DNA from 4 places in the Chitinophaga sp. NPDC101104 genome. Region 1 is predicted to be linked to each of the others. Evidence: riboswitches for the same ligand, from Rfam matches in the RefSeq annotation. Region 1 holds a riboswitch; each other region holds the start of a gene.
What was found. A riboswitch is a leader RNA that binds a small molecule or an ion and turns the genes downstream of it on or off. The one in region 1 is predicted to bind cobalamin.
Positions count from the first base shown of each region.

Region 2: it holds a riboswitch for cobalamin, as region 1 does, so the genes downstream of both, metE (5-methyltetrahydropteroyltriglutamate--homocysteine S-methyltransferase) here and ACQKLP_RS07115 (ribonucleoside-diphosphate reductase small subunit) in region 1, are expected to answer to the same signal.
Region 3: it holds a riboswitch for cobalamin, as region 1 does, so the genes downstream of both, ACQKLP_RS02625 (TonB-dependent receptor plug domain-containing protein) here and ACQKLP_RS07115 (ribonucleoside-diphosphate reductase small subunit) in region 1, are expected to answer to the same signal.
Region 4: it holds a riboswitch for cobalamin, as region 1 does, so the genes downstream of both, ACQKLP_RS13945 (DUF5074 domain-containing protein) here and ACQKLP_RS07115 (ribonucleoside-diphosphate reductase small subunit) in region 1, are expected to answer to the same signal.

Region 1 covers NZ_JBNNSF010000001.1:1,722,031-1,726,571, forward strand. Annotated here, with positions in the region: gene ACQKLP_RS07110 (ribonucleoside-diphosphate reductase subunit alpha) at 1-1,094, opposite strand, end outside; gene ACQKLP_RS07115 (ribonucleoside-diphosphate reductase small subunit) at 1,154-2,125, opposite strand; cobalamin riboswitch at 2,265-2,466, opposite strand; gene ACQKLP_RS07120 (hypothetical protein) at 2,522-2,920, shown strand; gene ACQKLP_RS07125 (RNA polymerase sigma-70 factor) at 2,947-3,507, shown strand; gene ACQKLP_RS07130 (FecR family protein) at 3,594-4,541, shown strand, end outside.
Region 2 covers NZ_JBNNSF010000004.1:59,946-64,486, forward strand. Annotated here, with positions in the region: gene ACQKLP_RS24010 (cupin domain-containing protein) at 1-86, shown strand, start outside; gene metE (5-methyltetrahydropteroyltriglutamate--homocysteine S-methyltransferase) at 220-2,526, opposite strand; cobalamin riboswitch at 2,667-2,862, opposite strand; gene ACQKLP_RS24020 (response regulator transcription factor) at 3,165-3,530, shown strand; gene ACQKLP_RS24025 (hypothetical protein) at 3,701-3,919, shown strand; gene ACQKLP_RS24030 (Y-family DNA polymerase) at 3,963-4,541, shown strand, end outside.
Region 3 covers NZ_JBNNSF010000001.1:599,806-604,346, reverse strand. Annotated here, with positions in the region: gene ACQKLP_RS02625 (TonB-dependent receptor plug domain-containing protein) at 1-1,731, opposite strand, end outside; cobalamin riboswitch at 1,837-2,042, opposite strand; gene ACQKLP_RS02620 (APC family permease) at 2,090-3,415, shown strand; gene ACQKLP_RS02615 (trans-sulfuration enzyme family protein) at 3,433-4,541, shown strand, end outside.
Region 4 covers NZ_JBNNSF010000001.1:3,487,470-3,492,010, reverse strand. Annotated here, with positions in the region: gene ACQKLP_RS13950 (TonB-dependent receptor) at 1-573, opposite strand, end outside; gene ACQKLP_RS13945 (DUF5074 domain-containing protein) at 576-1,892, opposite strand; cobalamin riboswitch at 2,066-2,267, opposite strand; gene ACQKLP_RS13940 (lysophospholipase) at 2,348-3,184, shown strand; gene ACQKLP_RS13935 (acetyl-CoA hydrolase/transferase family protein) at 3,261-4,541, opposite strand, start outside.

The DNA of each region.
Region 1 (4,541 bases):
TCGCCCCAGCAATCGGCCAGTCCGGGTGCTTCGTGGGGGCAGAACAGGCTCCAGTCGCCATTTTCTTCCACACGTTTCATGAACAGGTCGGGCATCCAGAGGGCGTAGAAGAGGTCGCGGGCGCGCATTTCTTCCTTACCGTGGTTTTTGCGGAGGTCGAGGAACTCGAACACGTCTGCATGCCAGGGCTCCAGGTAAATGGCGAACGCGCCTTTGCGCTTGCCGCCGCCCTGGTCTACATAACGGGCCGTGTCGTTGAATACGCGCAGCATGGGGATGATGCCGTTGCTGGTACCGTTGGTGCCGCTGATGTAGGAGCCGGTAGCGCGGATGTTATGGATGCTGAGGCCGATGCCGCCTGCGCTCTGGGAGATCTTGGCGGTCTGCTTCAGGGTATCGTAAATGCCGTCGATGCTGTCGCCCTTCATGGTCAGCAGGAAGCAGGAGCTCATCTGGGGCTTCGGCGTACCGGCGTTGAACAGGGTAGGGGTAGCGTGTGTGAACCAGCGCTCGCTCATCAGGTTGTACGTTTTGATGGCGGAGTCGATGTCTTCTTTATGGATGCCGACAGCTACGCGCATGAACATGTGCTGCGGGCGCTCGGCGATCTTGCCGTCCACTTTCAGGAGGTAAGAGCGCTCCAGCGTCTTGAACCCGAAGTAATCGAACGCGAAATCGCGGTCGTAAATGATGGTGGAGTCGAGGATGTCGGCGTTCGCCTTGATGATCTCCCAAACATCGTCGCCCAGCAGACCGGCGTTTTTGCCGGTTTTGGGGTCAACGTATTCGTAGAGTTTCTTCATCGTTTTGGAGAACGACTTCAAAGTATTTTTATGCAGGTTGCTCACCGCGATGCGGGAAGCGAGCTGCGCATAGTCCGGATGCTTGGTCGTCAGGGAGGCGGCGGTCTCTGCGGCGAGGTTGTCCAGCTCGCTCGTGGTAACACCGTCGTACAGTCCCTGGATCACTTTCTTCGCTACATCTATTGAATCTACGTATTCCGGCGCCAGTCCGTAACACAGCTTCTCTACCCTTGCCGTGATCTTGTCGAACTTGACAGTTTCCTTTCTGCCGTCTCTTTTTATAACGAACATAGTGTGATGAATTTAGTGGGTGAAAAATGAATATGGCTGATTGAGGTTATACGAATGAACTAGAAATCTTCGTCGAGGCTGAAGGTTTGTGTTTCCTTGTTGCCCATTACGCCGGCTTTCTGGTAGTCGCCCACGCGTTTTTCGAAGAAGTTGGTTTTGCCCTGGAGCGAGATCATTTCCATGAAATCGAAGGGGTTGGTGGCGTTGTAGATCTTGCTTGCGCCCAGTGCCTGGAGCCAGCGGTCGGCTACGAACTCGATGTATTGTTTCATGAGGTCGGCGTTCATCCCGATGAGGGCTGCGGGCAGTGCTTCGGTGATGAATTCCTTCTCGATGGTAACGGCGTCGGCGATGATCTCGTGCACTTCTTTTTCGCTCAGCTTGCCTTCGAGCATGGAGTACAGCAGGCATGCGAATTCGCAGTGGAGGCCTTCGTCGCGGGAGATGAGCTCGTTGGAGAAGGTGAGGCCGGGCATGAGGCCGCGTTTTTTCAGCCAGAAGATGGAGCAGAAGGAGCCGGAGAAGAAGATGCCTTCTACCGCCGCGAACGCTACGAGGCGTTGGGCGAAGGTACCGTTCTCGATCCAGCGGAGGGCCCATTCGGCTTTTTTCTTCACGGCCGGTACGGTTTCGATGGCGTGGAAAAGACGGTCCTTTTCGGAGGGGTCTTTCACATATGTATCGATGAGGAGGGCGTAAGTTTCGGAGTGGATGTTTTCCATCATGATCTGGAACCCGTAGAAGCAGCGGGCCTCGGGGATCTGCACTTCGCTCATGAAGTTCACGGCCAGGTTCTCGTTCACGATCCCGTCGGATGCGGCGAAGAATGCCAGTACGTGGGAAATGAAGTGGCGCTCGCCGTCGTTCAGTTTGGCCCAGTCTGCCAGGTCGCCCGACAGGTCGATCTCTTCCGCGGTCCAGAAGCTGGCTTCATGGCGTTTGTATTGTTCCCAGATAGCGGGGTAGTTGATGGGCAGGAGTACGAACCTGTCCTTGTTTTCCTTCAGTAATATCTCGTTCTCGTTATTCATACAAGTTTTTTTATATGGTTAACCAGTTTTAGTTGCCAGTTTTGTGATTGAACGTGATCCGAAGGGCGACGAAGGTCCCTCATCCTCGTAAGGAAAGTAGCGGGGCCGTCAGCCAATACCTTGGATCGCGAAGGTTTTGACGTTGTCCGAAGTGCTGGCAGGTCTCCTGGCTATCCCTTGCCGGGGGCCTTCCCGCCCCGCTTTCGCGGAACAGTGGCATAATTTGTAGAAACCGGCATTGACAGGGGGTTACAGTAGCGCGTCTGCCCGTGATTTGCACACGGTTCCCTTTTAATTCCTCGCGTCGGACACGTCCGGAAGCCAGCACATCGTTGTCAAGAACTGCTGCAAATGTAATGATCAAACCCCCTGCACAAATTCATAAGTTACCCCCATATGTGGATAAAGAACTCAACAACTTTGGAGACGCCGCAGGGGCGGCGGATCGGGGCTTTTACACACGTAAATGCAGGTATTTGTTATGAGGAATTCTTACAATGTGTTGATTTTCTGGCACATATTAGCACAGTTAAAATGTATGTCGATCCGGGCACTGAAACCCAATTATTTGCACATTCATGGAAAAATGCATTTCTTTCCGGTGGATGGGAGGTATCGGAGCAGCGATCTCCATTTTTCAATATCCACACCCGAAAAACAGGGACCGTGAGGACTCCGGCTTATCCACGTTCCCGCATTGGAACGGAAGTGGAAAAACCGCAATCGCGGGAAAGGGTTAAAAAACAGGATTTCAATGTGAAGATCGTATCACGAGCGTGTCGCTTCCTCCCGTAACTTGCAGGTAACGTTAAATTCCGCGGATGGAGCAGTTGTTGGACCGAATTGCGAAAAACAGTGACCAGTTGGCTTTCGGCCAGCTCTTTTCCCATTACAGCGACCGGCTCGTTTATTTCGCCGCGGCGCTCGTCCGCTCCCGCGAAGAAGCCGAAGAAGTGGTGGCCGACGTGTTCGTGAAACTCTGGCAGAACCGCGCCCGCCTCCTGGAAATCCAATACTTCCAGACCTATCTCTACACCGCCGTCCGCAACACCGCCCTCAACCACAAATCCCGCTCGCTTTTCCCGCACGAAGAACTGGACGACCAGCACGCCGCCCTCATGCCCTGCGTAGTGTCTCCGGAAGAATCCCTCATCAGCCGCGAAAACCTCCGCCAGATAGAACAAGCGGTAAACGGGCTGCCCCTCCGCTGCCGGCTCATTTTCAAGCTCGTCAAGGAAGACGGGCTGTCGTACCGCGAAGTGGCCGAAGTGCTCGATATCTCCGTCAACACCGTTAACGCCCAGATCACCATCGCCCTCAAAAAACTCGGCTCCGCCATCGACCTGCGCAAGCCGTTCCGCATCCCCCTTCTCCGTAAATGACGGGTCGTCAAAATATTTTTTCAAGTCTTTTAACTGGACGGTCGAAAAACCGTGTCTAACTAATTAACCACCTGATTTTTTCCAGCATGGAACAAGAACAAAAGCTTTGGGAATTACTCGGCAAGGAATTGTCTGGCAGGCTCACCGAGAAAGAGCGGCCGGAGCTGGACATCCTGAAAAAGCAGTTCCCCGAAGCCGCCAGGCAATACGAAATATTAGGTTCGTTGCAGTTCAGGAGCGCAGAAACGCCTCCTGAAAGGAAAGAAGAACTGCTGGGCCGCATATTCGCCGCAGCCTCAGACCCGGCCGAAGCATTACCGGCCGAAATGCCCGGCCCGCCCCGCTGGCGGAAACTTTGGCTCGCCGCCGTTCCCCTCGCCGCCGCCCTCTGCGCCGGCGCCTGGTTCTGGATCGGGAACGGCAAGTCGGAAGATAAAGGCTGGAGCACCGTGCAAACGCGCAAAGGCAGCAAATCGAAGCTCACCCTGCCAGACGGCACCGAGGTGGTGCTCAACGCCGGCAGCTCCCTATCGTACGCAGAAGGCTTCCGCGACGGGGCACGCGAAGTGCGCCTCAACGGAGAAGGATATTTCAAAGTGGCGCAAAACGCCGAGCATCCATTCATTGTAACCACCAATTCAGTCGTAGTACGCGTACTGGGCACGGAATTCAACCTCCAGGCGTACGATTCCGAATCGAAAACGGAAACCACCCTCATTTCGGGTAAAGTAGAAGTGACCGTGAAAAAAGAAGGGAAAAGCTATCTCCTGGAACCCCGGCAGAAACTGGCCGTGGTCAGCAATCCGCCGCCGGCCAAAACGGGCCCCGCAGCCGTCCGGAACGAGCCCGCTCCGCCCAAAGTTGCGCTCCTCGCCGCTGATACCGACGACCGCGACAGCTCGCTCACCGCCGGCGCCTGGGTCGAAAACAGGCTCGTGTTCAACGACGAGCCCCTCGAAATCCTCGCGCGCCGCCTGGAACGATGGTACAACGTGGAGGTGGAGATACAGGACGAAGCCCTTAAACAAACCCGC
Region 2 (4,541 bases), on a different contig from region 1:
AATGGGCATTCCGGATGCTGGCCGTATTGGCGAAATGGCTGGGGTACCGGCCATTCCACAAGTATCGCGGGGTGGGGGGATTATGATGCAACCTGTTTTACGTCGCACGATAAGTTATTAAAGACGCTTCTATGAAGAGATGGTATGGCTGGAACGTGATCCGGTCTTATCAATGAAGCCGAAACAAGGCCGCGCTGTTTCCAGCGCGGCTCTTTTTTATCATCGTCCAATCGTTTCCTTCACGCCGGCCCTTACCGCTTTCGCAGCTTCGACCATATTGCGGAGCGCGGCTTCCGTTTCGGGCCACTTCCGGGTTTTCAGTCCACAATCCGGGTTCACCCAGATGTTGCGCGCCGGCAGATATTCGGCGGCTTTGCGGAGGAGGGATTCCATTTCGGCTACAGACGGCACCCGCGGCGAATGGATGTCGTACACTCCGGGCCCGATCTCGTTCGGGTATTTGAAATCCGCGAAAGCCTCCAGCAATTCCATTTGCGACCGCGACGTCTCGATCGTGATCACGTCTGCGTCCATCTCCGCGATATGGCGGATGATGTCGTTGAAATCGCTGTAGCACATGTGCGTATGGATCTGTGTCCCGTCCTGCACGCCCGATGCGGAAACGCGGAAGGCGCGCACGGCCCAGTCGAGATACCGTTCCCGGTCAGCCTTGCGGATCGGCAAGCCTTCCCGGATGGCGGGCTCGTCGATCTGAATGATGCCGATCCCCGCCCGCTCCAGCGCCACCACTTCGTCGCGGATTGCCAGGGCGATTTGTGCCGTGGTTTCGGAACGGGGCTGATCGTCGCGGACGAAAGACCATTGCAAAATAGTGACGGGCCCGGTCAGCATTCCTTTCATCGGCAGCGCCGTACACGATTGTGCGAACACCGACCAGCGAACGGTCATATCCTGTTCGCGGCTCACGTCCCCGAAAATAACCGGCGGCTTTACGCAGCGGCTGCCGTAGCTCTGTACCCAGCCGTGTTGCGTGAATGCGAACCCTTCGAGTTTTTCCCCGAAATATTCCACCATGTCGTTCCGCTCGAATTCGCCGTGCACGAGCACATCCAGCCCGATATCTTCCTGCAGCCGGACCGTTTCCCGCGTAGCGGATTCCAGCGAATCGTCGTATTGCGCCTGTGTAAGATCGCCTTTTCTGAATGCGGCCCTCAGCGCGCGGATATCCGCCGTTTGCGGGAAAGAACCGATCGTGGTGGTGGGGTACATCGGCAGCCGGAACCTGCGCTGCTGCAATGTTTGCCGGTGCACGAAACCGGAAGCCCGTTGCGCATCGCGCTCCGAAATGGCCGCCACGCGCGCTTTCACGGCGGGCTTGTGGATGCGGGTGGATGCCCCCCTCGCGGCGATGGCCGTTTCGTTGGCCGCCAGCAAGGATGTTTCGCCATGGAATATCCTGTCCAGCTCCGCCACTTCCTGCAGCTTCTGCCGGGCGAACGCCATCCAGGATTTCAGTTCTTCATCGAGCTGCGTTTCCAGCTCCAGGTCGGCCGGCGTGTGCAGCAGGGAGCACGACGGGGCTATCATCACCCGGTCTTCCCCCAACTGGCTGACCGCTTTTTGAATGAACGGCAGCGAACGGCGGTAATCGTTTTTCCAGATGTTCCTTCCATCGATCAGGCCCAGCGACAGCGACATTTTCGGCGGCAGCAGCGGCAGGAGTTGTTCCAGCTGCGCGGGGTCGCGCACCAGGTCGATATGCAGGCAGCACACGGGCAGGGAGGCGGCCAGTCCCGCATTGTCGCGGAGCCCTTCGAAATAGGTCGTCACCATGGTGCGGAGGCCTTTGCAATGTTTCGCTATCTCCGTGTAGGCGTAACAGTAAGCTTCCGCCGCGCCTTCGGGGAGGTCGGTGGCGAGGAAGGGCTCATCGAGCTGCACCCAGGCGGCACCGCGGTCGCGCAGGCGTTGGAGGGCTTCGATGTAAACGGGGAGCAGCCGGGGCAGCAGGCTGAGGCGGTGGAACCCGGGTTCTTTTTCCTTGCCGAGCAGCAGGTAGGAAACGGGGCCGATCAGCACGGGTTTCGGCGTAGCGGCAAGCTGGTGCTTCGCTGCGTCGAAGGCGTTGAAGACTTTGTTGGAGAAGAGCCGGAAAGACTGGTCTTTGCGGAATTCCGGCACGATGTAATGATAGTTCGTGTCGAACCACTTGGTCATTTCCATGGCGGTGAGATCGAGGCCATGTTCCTGGCATCCGCGTGCCATGGCGAATGCGAGATCGGTTTCGGTGTTCTGCGGCACGTCTGTGACCACGGGCGCGTACCGGTCGGGAATGGCGCCAACGAGGAGCGACATGTCGAGCACATGGTCGTAGTAACTGAAATCGTTGCAGGGGATGAGGTCCATCCCTGCGGCCTGTTGCAGGCGCCATTGTTCTTCCTGGAGACGTTGTGCGGCAACGGTCAGTTCCTGGCGGCCGATGCGGCCTTGCCAGTACGCTTCGCAAGCTTTTTTGAGCTGGCGTTGGGCTCCCATGCGCGGGTAGCCGAGGGTGTGTTTCAGCATAGCAAAAACGTTTTTAAGACATTAATGTGGATTAATGCTCCTTACGGTTTTCGTATGCTTTCAGGAAATGTGAGTAGGCATGGAACGGCGGGGCATACGTTGCCCATGACGGTCCCGACCATTGCTTCAAATCGCGAAAGCAAGATCTTTCATAGCGGGCAAGTATCCTGGCTTGTAACATTACCGCCGTTCTTCTCATCCTGTTCAGGTCAGGACAATGAACGCCTGGGGCGGTAACTCTGGCAGTTACTTACAGTTGCGCGACAGCCCGTGATTTGCACACGGTTCCTTTTTAAATCCGGCTTTCGCCGGCTACCACGCTATGGAAAATATGAATTGGGTAAAGAACTCGGGACCAAAGATAGGAATGTCCGCATTCAAAACCTATCCGCCGGGCTTGTTAATGCGCATTAACCAATAAAAACTTTGGCACAGTATATGCAAAGTTGGGTCTGACCGGCTTATACCTAGTAGATTGAATATTACCGGAAAGCCATATAAAAGATTCAGACGTATACCTGTATACTCGCCTCTATTTTTATTGAAACTTCCACTTTAGCAGCATGTACCTAACGTACCGCTTTATTTGCGGCAGGCCTTCGTATGCCTGTGCTGCAGTGGGCAACAGCGACTCGTATATGAAAAGGATATTGGTAATTGAAGACGATTTATTAATGATCCATGTAGTAGAGCTGATCATTAAGAAGGAAGGACACCATGCAGATCTGGCATACAACGGAAAAGAAGCGGCCATGTTATTGGGGACGTATGATTACGACCTGGTGATCGCCGATCTGAAGCTGCCTTTCCCCCATTTAGAAGAACTTTCAGCGCAATTGCGCGCCCAGCGCGGGCGGCGTAGTTTGCCTGTTATCATGATACTGCCCGCCTATTTCGTTATGGACAGTATTTCTTCCTGGTTCGGCATGGAAGCGGAAGAAATCATTATAAGGCCTTTCAGTCCACTCGAGTTGACCACAAAAATCCAGGCGCTAGTGAACTGACGCGCCTCTTCTTTCCTCACCCGGCCCTCCGGTCACGGCTCCCCCCAGCAGGTGACCGGCGCCGGTCAGGAAATCCCCCGCTCCATCTTCATACACCAATTCATTTGTATCATCAACCCCGTACCACCTGGCATAAGGTATTTATACCCGGAAAGGCGGATATTTGCCCCATGGATATTTTTACCATTTCGGTGGACGAGCGCCGCTTCGAAGTGAAGCCTTTCGTGAAAGGCTATGGCATGGCGTTTCATGTCGATACGGGCGACGGGCTGGTGATCTTCGAGCTGGACGAGGAAGACAGCCTCCGCGCCATCTCTCAGGGCCCTACCCCGCCGGATTCCGCACTGGTAGGCCGCATCGCCGATGCGATCGTGGCGCACTTCGGATGATTTGCCAATATTTTTAGCTATATTTGCTAATGAAATTAGCATCATGATCGCCCTGGTTGACTGCAATAATTTTTACGTGAGCTGCGAAAGGCTCTTCCACCCCGCCGTCCTTCACCGCCCCGTGGTGGTGCTCAGCAATAACGATGGCTGCGTGATCTCCCGCTCCGAAGAAGCGAAAGCCCTCGGCATCCGCATGGGAGCGCCGGCCTTCTTCATGGAAGACCTGCTGGAGCGGAACCAGGTCGCGGTCTTTTCCTCGAATTACACCTTATACGGCAGCCTGTCGCAGCGCGTGATGCAGGTGCTCGCCGGCTTCGTGCCGGAAATGGAGGTCTACAGTATCGACGAAGCCTTCCTCGATATCACGGGCCATGCGTCCCCCGCTACGCTGGCAGCGGCCATCCGCACAGGCGTGCTGCACAACGTCGGAATGCCCGTTTCCGTAGGCGTGGCGCCCACCAAAACCCTCGCCAAGATGGCCAACCGCGCCGTCAAAAAATCCAGGCTGCCCGAAGGCTTCCTCGTGCTCGACTACCCCGGAAAAACCACGGCCGTACTCGCCGCCACGCAAGTGGAAGACATCTGGGGCATCGGGTCGCAATACGCCGCCATGCTTCACCAG
Region 3 (4,541 bases), 1.1 Mb from region 1:
CAGCGCCACGTTTTCCGACCGGGGGAACTTGTAGAACAGGTCGTTACGGGTGCCTGTATGTTTTACGGTGGTGCTGACGAACAGCTTTTTGGTGGCCTGGAAACCGATCTCGATCTGGCCGGTATGGTTGGGCCGGCGGATGAGGTTGGAATACGTCGTGTCTTTCCCGCTGCCGCCAACGGTCGTCACTTCGCCGTCTACATACGCGTAAAACCCTTTCACGGTGAGCTTTTCGATGGGATGGGCGATCACTTCCACTTCCACGCCTTTATCTTTCTGCTGGTTGTAGTTAATGTATTTGTAGTTGATGTAGGAGATCTGGTTTTTGATGTTCCTGCGGAAGCCTACCACGCGAAGGTCCAGCTTGTTATTGAACAGGAACGTCTGCGCACCGGCTTCATAGCTCACGGCATCTTCCGCTTTCAGGTCTTTGTTGCCGTAAATGCTGTACAGTGAAGTAAGCGTTGGCGCTTTAAACCCGGAAGCCACGCTGGCGAACACTTTGAACTTGTCCGAAAACACGTAGCTGGGATTGATGGTGTAGGTGAACTGGTTGCCGAACTGGCTGTGAAGGGTGTACCGCCCGCCGAGCTCCATGTTGAAGCCATGCAGGTCCTTGAGGAACAGGGCTACGTACGGACTGGTGGAATGCTGCTCCCGGGTACGGTATTTCACGTCTTTGAAGTTGGCGGTATCGGTGAGCTCGGACTTCCGGTATTCCGCGCCGGCCATCACCTGGAACCAGCTGGTAATGTCGTAATGACCGTACAGGTCGCCATAATAGGCGCGGCCGTCCGTAAAGGTCTTGCCCCAATCAGTTTCGTCGTCGCGGGTCACTTTCTGGTACGCGAAATTCCCGAAGATGGCGCCTTTCGAAAGGTCATATTGCGCACGGACGCCGGAATGCAGCGCGTTGGATTTGTTCTTGTTGAGCTTGCTGTCCACGAACGGGCCGCCGTCGAAACTGCTTTTATAATCGCTGAAGAACAGGAATGGCTGCAGGCGGAGGTTTTCGGTGGCCTGGATACCTACGGTGGCATTGAGGCCGTTGGATGTGTACCCGTCGCGGTCGAAATCGCCTGTGCCGGTCGTATCTGCCGCTTCGGAAATACCGTCGGTCGTGAAGTGGGTGAAGCTGATGTTGTAGTCTACATTGTCCTGCTTGCCGCGGAGGCCTGCGGAGCCTTTGAGGCTGCGGTTGGAGCCGTATACCAGGTCGCCGTAAACATTAACGGGCTTGGTGCCGCCTTTTTTGGTGATGATGTTGATCACGCCGGCGATGGCATCCGAGCCGTACAGGGTGGTAGACGTTCCCCTGAGGATCTCGATACGTTCTACCTGGTCGATGGGCAGGAAGCGCAGGTCGATGGCGTTCCCAGTAAGCCCGGTAGCGTCCGCTACGGGGATGCCGTCCATGAGGATGGTGGTGTACTGGGAGGTAGCGCCGCGGAAATAGACTTCGCGGTTTTTGCCGGGGTTGGAGAAAGCCCCGCCGATCACGATGCCGGCCTGCTCATTGAGCACGTCTGCCACGGTGCGGCCCGTGTTGTGACCGATGGTCTGGGGCCCGATGACGGTGAGCACTTTACCGGTTTCGGATTGTTTCTTGTTGAACTTGGTGGCGGTTACCACAACCGTGTTGAGTTGGGAAACCTGTGTGGAGTCTTGCGACTGCGCGGTGTGCCCGGCGGCGAGGATGCCGGCGGTCAGGACCAGGTGTGTTTTTTTCATGTAGGCCATAGATTGTAAAAAAATCAGTGGCGCCGGGGAGAATTGAAAAGTACGTATGATGGCAGCAATGCCGCATATGCCCTCCGCTTTTCACCCGAAAGCGCGGATTAAAAATGGTATGCGGCAGGTCTTCTGGCTTCGCCCGCTTCCCGGGAGGCCTTCCCGTTCCGATGTGCCGGAACAGTGGCTGGGGTCCTGGAAAACGTTAAATGCGGGCTTACAGCTACGGGGATAGCTCCGGATTTTCACCGGATTCCCTATTAATGCCGGCCCCGGAAAGGGACCTGGCAACCGTGTACCGGCCGCAAACCTACGCATATTTTGGTAAATACAGCGTTAATCGGTTATCTTGTATATCATGAGCATCAAACCGAAACTCGGGCCGTTCGACCTTACCATGATCGTAGTCGGACTGGTCATCGGGATGGGAATATTCCGCACGCCGGTCAGCGTGGCCCGCGAAACGGGCACGCCGCAATTATTCTATATGGTTTGGGTGCTGGGAGGGCTCGTTACGCTCTGCGGCGCCCTCACCTATGCCGAGATCGGCTCCCGGTTCCCCGTGGCAGGCGGGTTTTATAAAGTACTTTCGGTCGGTTTCCATCCCGCATATTCTTTCATGATCAACTGGACCCTCGTCATTTCAAACGCCGCTTCCATCGCGGCGGTTTGCATCGTGGGAGCGGAATACATCGGCCCCGTCATCCTCCCCGGACCGATGCAGCACGAAGGCGGGCGCAAAACCATCGCCATCACGGCCGTGCTCGTGCTATACATCATTAATATGCTCGGCATCCGTATGAGCGCCAGCTGGCAGAACGTGCTGACGGTTTTTAAAATGACCCTCGTGCTGCTGCTCTGCCTGGCGGCCTTCAGCAGCCATGTGGCGCCACCGGCCATAGCAGGCGTTCCGGTGGCGGAACACAGCTGGGCTTACATTTTCGGGGCCGCGCTCGTGCCGGTTTTCTTCACCTATGGCGGTTACCAGCAAACGATCAACTTCGGGTCAGACGTCCGCGAGCCGTCGAAAAACATGCCGCGCTCCATCCTGCTGGGGATCGGGATCATTTTGCTGTTGTACCTCACGGTCAATTACGCCTATGTGAAAGTGATCGGGTTCGAGCAGCTGAAAACCACCGAAGCCCTCGCCGCCCGGATGGCCGAAGCATTTTTCGGGGAATATGGCTTCAAGGTAACTTCGGTACTGCTGTTCTTGTCGGTACTGGGATACGCCAACGTCAACCTCATGTCGAACCCCCGGATGTATTACGCCATGGCCGAAGATGGCGTGCTGCCGGGCGTTTTCAGGCGGGTCAATGCCAAAACCCAGGTGCAGGAAGTGGCGCTCACCACCTTCGCGCTGCTCATCGTCGGCATGCTGTATTTCCTCAGCAACTTCGACAATATTATCCAATATGTCATGCTTTTTGACTCAATTGGCCTTGCTTCAGCCGCAGCCACGATATTTGTGCTCCGGAAGAAAACGGCGCACCTCGACGGAACGGGCATCTACAAAATGAAGTTCTACCCCGTCGTTCCCGCCATTTTCATCACCGTGTATTTATTCGTCACCGTCAATATTTTTATAAAAGATCTAAACCAGGCGCTCGGAGGGATGTTTTGGTTTGTAGCGGGGCTACCCATTTATTTTTTCATGCGCTATGCCGTACGGCGGCGTAGTTAGCGCTATCAGTTTGACATATGGACCTTTCATTTATAATAAACCAACTGGGTGAAGACCGGGAGCAGTATTTCAATGCCATTGCACCACCCATCATGCAAAGCAGCAACTTTGCGTTCAAATCGGTGGGTGAGATGCGGGATTTGTTGCGGGATGAATACAAAGGATTCCTGTACACGAGGGGCAACAACCCTACCATCGATATTCTGCGGAAGAAGCTGGCGGCGCTGGATGGCGCGGAAGACGCGCTGATCTTCGGCAGCGGTGCGGCGGCCATTTTCGCGGCGGTGCTGTCGCAGGTTCAGCAGGGCGATCATATCGTGTCTGTCCGCGATCCCTACAACTGGGCCGGCCAGCTGTTCACGAGCATCCTGCCCAGGTTCGGGGTTACGACCACGTTCGTGGACGGAACGGATACCGCCAATTTCCGCAACGCCCTCCAGCCCAATACCCGCCTCATCTATCTCGAATCCCCCAATTCCTTCACTTTCGAGCTGCAGGATATTGCCGCCGTTGCCGCGATGGCGAAGGAAAAGGGGATCGTGACCATGATCGACAACAGTTACTGCACGCCCATTTTCCAGCGGCCGCACGAACTGGGCATCGATCTGTGCCTGCAATCGGCCACGAAGTTCATCAGCGGGCATAGCGATACCATGGCCGGGGTGCTCACGGGGCGGGAGGAAATGATCCGGAAGATATTCATGTCGGAACTGCTCAATATCGGCAGCGGTATCGCGCCGTTCAACGCGTGGCTGCTGCTGCGGGGGCTCCGCACGCTGGAAATCCGGCTGGAGCGCAGCGCGGCGAGCACGAAAACGATCTGCGAATGGCTGAAGGAACAGCCTGAAATTGAAAGGGTTATTTTCCCGATGGACCCCGGCTTCCCGCAATATGACCTGGCGAAAAAGCAGATGCACGGCGCCGCCGGGCTCATCACCATCCAGCTGAAAGTGGAAAGGCGGGAGCAGGTGGAGGCGTTCTGTAACGGGCTGCAACGCTTCCTCATGGCGGTTTCCTGGGGCGGCCACGAGTCGCTGGCGTTCCCGGCCTGCGCTTCCCTGGCGGAAAACGAATTCGACCCCGCCATACCGAAACACCGGATGGTAAGGTTGTACATCGGACTGGA
Region 4 (4,541 bases), 1.8 Mb from region 1:
CCGATGGTACAGCAAAGATGGATCGAACAGGCCGAACGATCCTCCCTTTATCGTTCCTTTCAAGTGGAAACGCTCACCCGGCTTGAATTCCGGGCGGAGCGGCGTGAGATAAATGGCGGCGGAGGCGCTGTAGTCTTTCGCGGGTTGGAACGTATTGCTTTTTTGCCCGTTATAGAGCGAAACGGCCTGCATGTTCTCCATGGAAAATTTGCCCAGGTCGATCTGGCCGTTCTGCGCATTCCCCAGTTGGATGCCGTCGTAAAACACGGCGGTGTGATTGGTGCCCATCCCGCGGACGTCCACCGTTTTCAAACCGCCCACGCCTCCGTAATCCTTGATCTGCAATCCCGAAAAAAAGCGGATGGCATCGGCGACCGATTGCGCGCCGAGTTTTTGCAAAGCCGCGCCCTGCAGCGTCTGGCCCGGTGAAATCTCGCGGACGGGCCGCGGCGCGGTGATGTGGACTTCCCTTAACTCGCGGACCTTCGCTGAATCCATGCCCTGCTGCGCGGTAGCACTGCCTGCAAGCAGCAGGCAGGCTCCGGTACAGCGGATTTTCCAGTAGGATTTCATGGCTATGGTTGAATAACGGTCATGGCAGGGAAGTACCATCCGTCGTATCGGATCGTTTTCTTCAAGGCGCCGGTTTGGGCGTTGTAGAACAGCACGCGGTTCTCGCTCCCGGTATACGGTCCGTTGATCGTCGTGATCACGAGCTCATCGGTATGATGGTCGTAATTCACGCCGGAGCCGTAGAAATATTGACCGGCGGGCAGGGTGATGAAAGGCGTGGCCAGCGAAGCGGCGTTGCCCACCACATATCGGTACAATTTAGTGCCGTATTGCCAGTTGGCGGCGGGCTGGATGATGAAAATGTGGTCGTTGACGGTGGATGCCGCCATTTGTACGCTTCTCCACGCGCCGAAAGGGTTCACCGAAGCGAACGGCATTTTCACGGAATCTTTTACGAAAGTGGTGGGGTGAACGGACATGAGGAGGGAATCCTTCGCGCCGTAAATCCTCCCGTACTTTCCCGTCACAAAACCGACCGTAGCCTTGAAAGGCTTGCCTGCCACGACATACGTGGTGGCGTTGAGGACGATCATGCCGTCGTTATTGCTATGTGCGAACACGTAGTTCCCGGATTTTACCATGTTGCCGATGGCGCCCGATACGCCGGCGATCTTGCTGCCGATGGCGAGCGACGTGAGGTTGATGGGATAAATGCCGTCGTCTGCCCCGATGAGGCCACGCGTAGCGTCGAGCCCTACGAATGACATCGCTTTGCCGGAAACAGCGTTCTCCACGCGGCCGGTTTCCACGAGCGTGGAAGCGTCTGTCACCACCAGCGGGCCGCCGGCTTTCACGACCAGGTACAGTTTACCGTTATGGATGGCGCCGTATTGCAGGGTGTTCATCACGCCGCCGAGGCTTTTGCCAATGTTTGCGGCATGATATACCCAGGGCACGAGCGTATCCGCGCCGTATTTGTAAAACCATACGCTGCCGGATTGCGTGCCGAACCAGCCTTCGTTGAGGACGAGCACGCCGTTGGCGTATTGCCCGAGCACGGTGATGTTGTATACCGCGGAGTCTTTACCGTGGGGTGTGGAAGCGGCGAAAGTGATTTTATAGTCGCCATGCGCGCGGGGTTTGAAGGTGTAGGTGGCCTTATCGCCGATGGTTTCGCCGTTGAGGGACCAGCGGAAGGAAATCCCCGGGTCCTGCGTGAACTCGGGTTTCAGCTCGAGCTCCTGGCCAACGGCGATGGTTTGTTCCGGTTTGGCGATGTGGACGCTGGGGCCGGAGGGCCTTACATCGTCCGATTTGTTACAGGCGGCTACGGTAGCCATGAAGGCGAGGCCGAGCAGAATGCGTACATGTTGTTTCATATGTTGGTTTATTTGTTTTGAAACAACCATCCGGGAAGCACGCATCATACCCGCAAACAAGTTTGCAAGAGCACGACGCGGGACGATCCCAACGCGCATGGAGGGTTATACGAATAAGAATATAAATACCTGGTAAAAGGCTTTACATCCCTGGCTTTTCACCCGAAAGCGTTGAATGGTAAATACATGAGGCAGGTCTTCTGGCTCTCCTGCTTTACCGGCGTGCCTTCCCTTCTTTTGGAAAGTGGCATGCAGTGATGCCGGTAAATGCGAATGCAGGATTACAGCTACGGGGATAGCTCCGGTTTTGCACCGGATTCCCTTTTAATGCGCGCCCCTGGTGAGGGGTCTGCAACCAAATGCGATGCAAACCTACGGTGTTGGTGGGAATAAAACAAATGATTCGTATCATCGGGGTGTCCAACAAATTTGACTATTGCCCGTTATTAGTGAGTATGCAACATGATTTCACCTGGGAATTCAAGGGCCGGCGGTTCCACGGCATTACCTGGCAGCGGGAGCATTACGATCGGGTTATGGTCGTGATCCACGGCATCGGCGAGCACGTGGAGCGCTACGCGCCGCTGGCGGAATTTTTCAATAAGGAAGGGTACCTGGTAACGGGGATCGATCATTACGGCCATGGCAAAAGCGACGGCAAGCGCGGCGATGCGCTGAAGCTGGAAGAAATTTTCGATTACCTCGAAGCGTTCCTGCAATTTACGTGGGACGCGCACCCCGCGCCCATGGTACTTTACGGGCATTCCATGGGCGGTGGGCTCTTGACGGGCCTGCTTCTCCACCGTCAGCCCGATGTGCAGGCCGCCGTCATATCCGCTCCCGCGCTCCTCCTTCCGCAAAAGCCCAACGCATTCCTGCGGGGTATTTTGAAAACAGGCGCATCCCTCCTGCCCCATTTACGCGTCAAAACCCCGCTCGATATCCAAAAGATCTCGCACGATGCGAACGAAGTGGCGAAGTTTGAAAACGATCCGCTGCGCCACCCTTTCGCCAGTTTGCGCCTCATGCATATTATAGTGAGCAATGGAAGGTGGTGCCTCCGTCACGCCGATCGCCTTCAGATTCCTTCACTGCTCATGCACGGCAATGCCGATAGCTTCACGAGCGTAGACGGCTCTCGCCGGTTCGCGGAGATGGCCCCGAAAAAACTTATCACTTACAAAGAATGGGACGGCCTCTACCACGAAATGCACAACGAGCCCCAGCGCCCGGAAATCTTCCAGTTCATGGCAGGCTGGCTCAGCGCCGTGCAGTTACGTCCGTTGGATTAACATGCCGTTCCCGCAAATAAAAAAGGTGAAAACGGCCCGTTTTCACCTTCTGGTGTTATACCGAAAAATGATTGTTTCAACCCTTCCCCTTCAGGAACCGGTCGAAGTACGCACGGTCCAGCGCCTCCCGGTGGTCCGGGTGCGCGAGGCCGATGAGCGCCCTGGCGCGTTGTTTCAGGTTCTTCCCGAAAAGGTCTGCCGATCCGTATTCCGTCACCACCCAATGCATGTGCCCGCGGGTCGTTACCACGCCCGCTCCTTCCTTGAGGAACGGCGTAATGCGGGAAATCCCCTTGTTGGTGACAGACGGCAGCGCGATGATGGGCTTGCCGCCTTCCGACAGCGATGCGCCGCGGATGAAATCCATTTGCCCACCAATCCCCGAATACTGGTAAGTGCCGATGGAATCCGCGCACACCTGCCCCGTAATATCGATTTCGATGGCGCTGTTCACCGCTGCCACCTTGGGGTTCCGGCGGATGATCGAGGTATCGTTCACATAACTGATGTCCATGACGCGGATGGAGGGATTGTCGTGCACGAATTTGTACAGCTTTTCCGTACCCGTCATGAACGCTGTCACGGTTTTCCCGGTATTGATCTTTTTCCGCGCGTTATTGATGACGCCGCTTTCGATCAGCGGGATCACGCCGTCAGACATCATTTCCGTATGCAAACCCAGGTCTTTGTGGCCCGCCAGGTTGCGCAGCACCATATCGGGAATGGTACCGATGCCTAATTGCAGGGTGGCGCCGTCTTCGATGAGCGCCGCCACATGTTTCCCGATCGCTTCCACCGCAGGTGTAGCCCCGGATGAATAGTCGACCACCGGCAGCGGGGCTTCGTGCCACACCAGCGCGTGGATCCGGCTGATATGGATGAACCCGTCGCCATGCGTGCGCGGCATATTCGGGTTTACCTGCGCCACTACGTATTTTGCCGTATCCACCGCCGCACGGGCAATGTCTACCGAAGTACCGAGGCTTACATACCCGTGCGCATCCGGCGGGGAAACCTGTATGAAGGCCGCATCCAGCGGGAGAATGTTGCGATAGAAAAGTTGGGGGATTTCGCTGAGGAAGATCGGCACGTAATCGCCCGATTCGCTGTTGGACACGGCGCGTGTAGCCGCCGATACGAAAAGGGAATTGAAGTAGAAAGCCTTCCTGCATGCCGGGGCGTCGAAATTGACGTTGCCGAGCGTGGTGATGCTGACCAGTTCCACATTTTTCAGTGCTTCCGCACGGTTTTGCAAGGCCTGTACGAGCAGTTCCGGGGTGGCGGCGCTGCCATGCACGAATACGCGTTGTCCGGATTGAATATGGGCCACGGCCGTGGCGGCGTCTATGTATCGTAA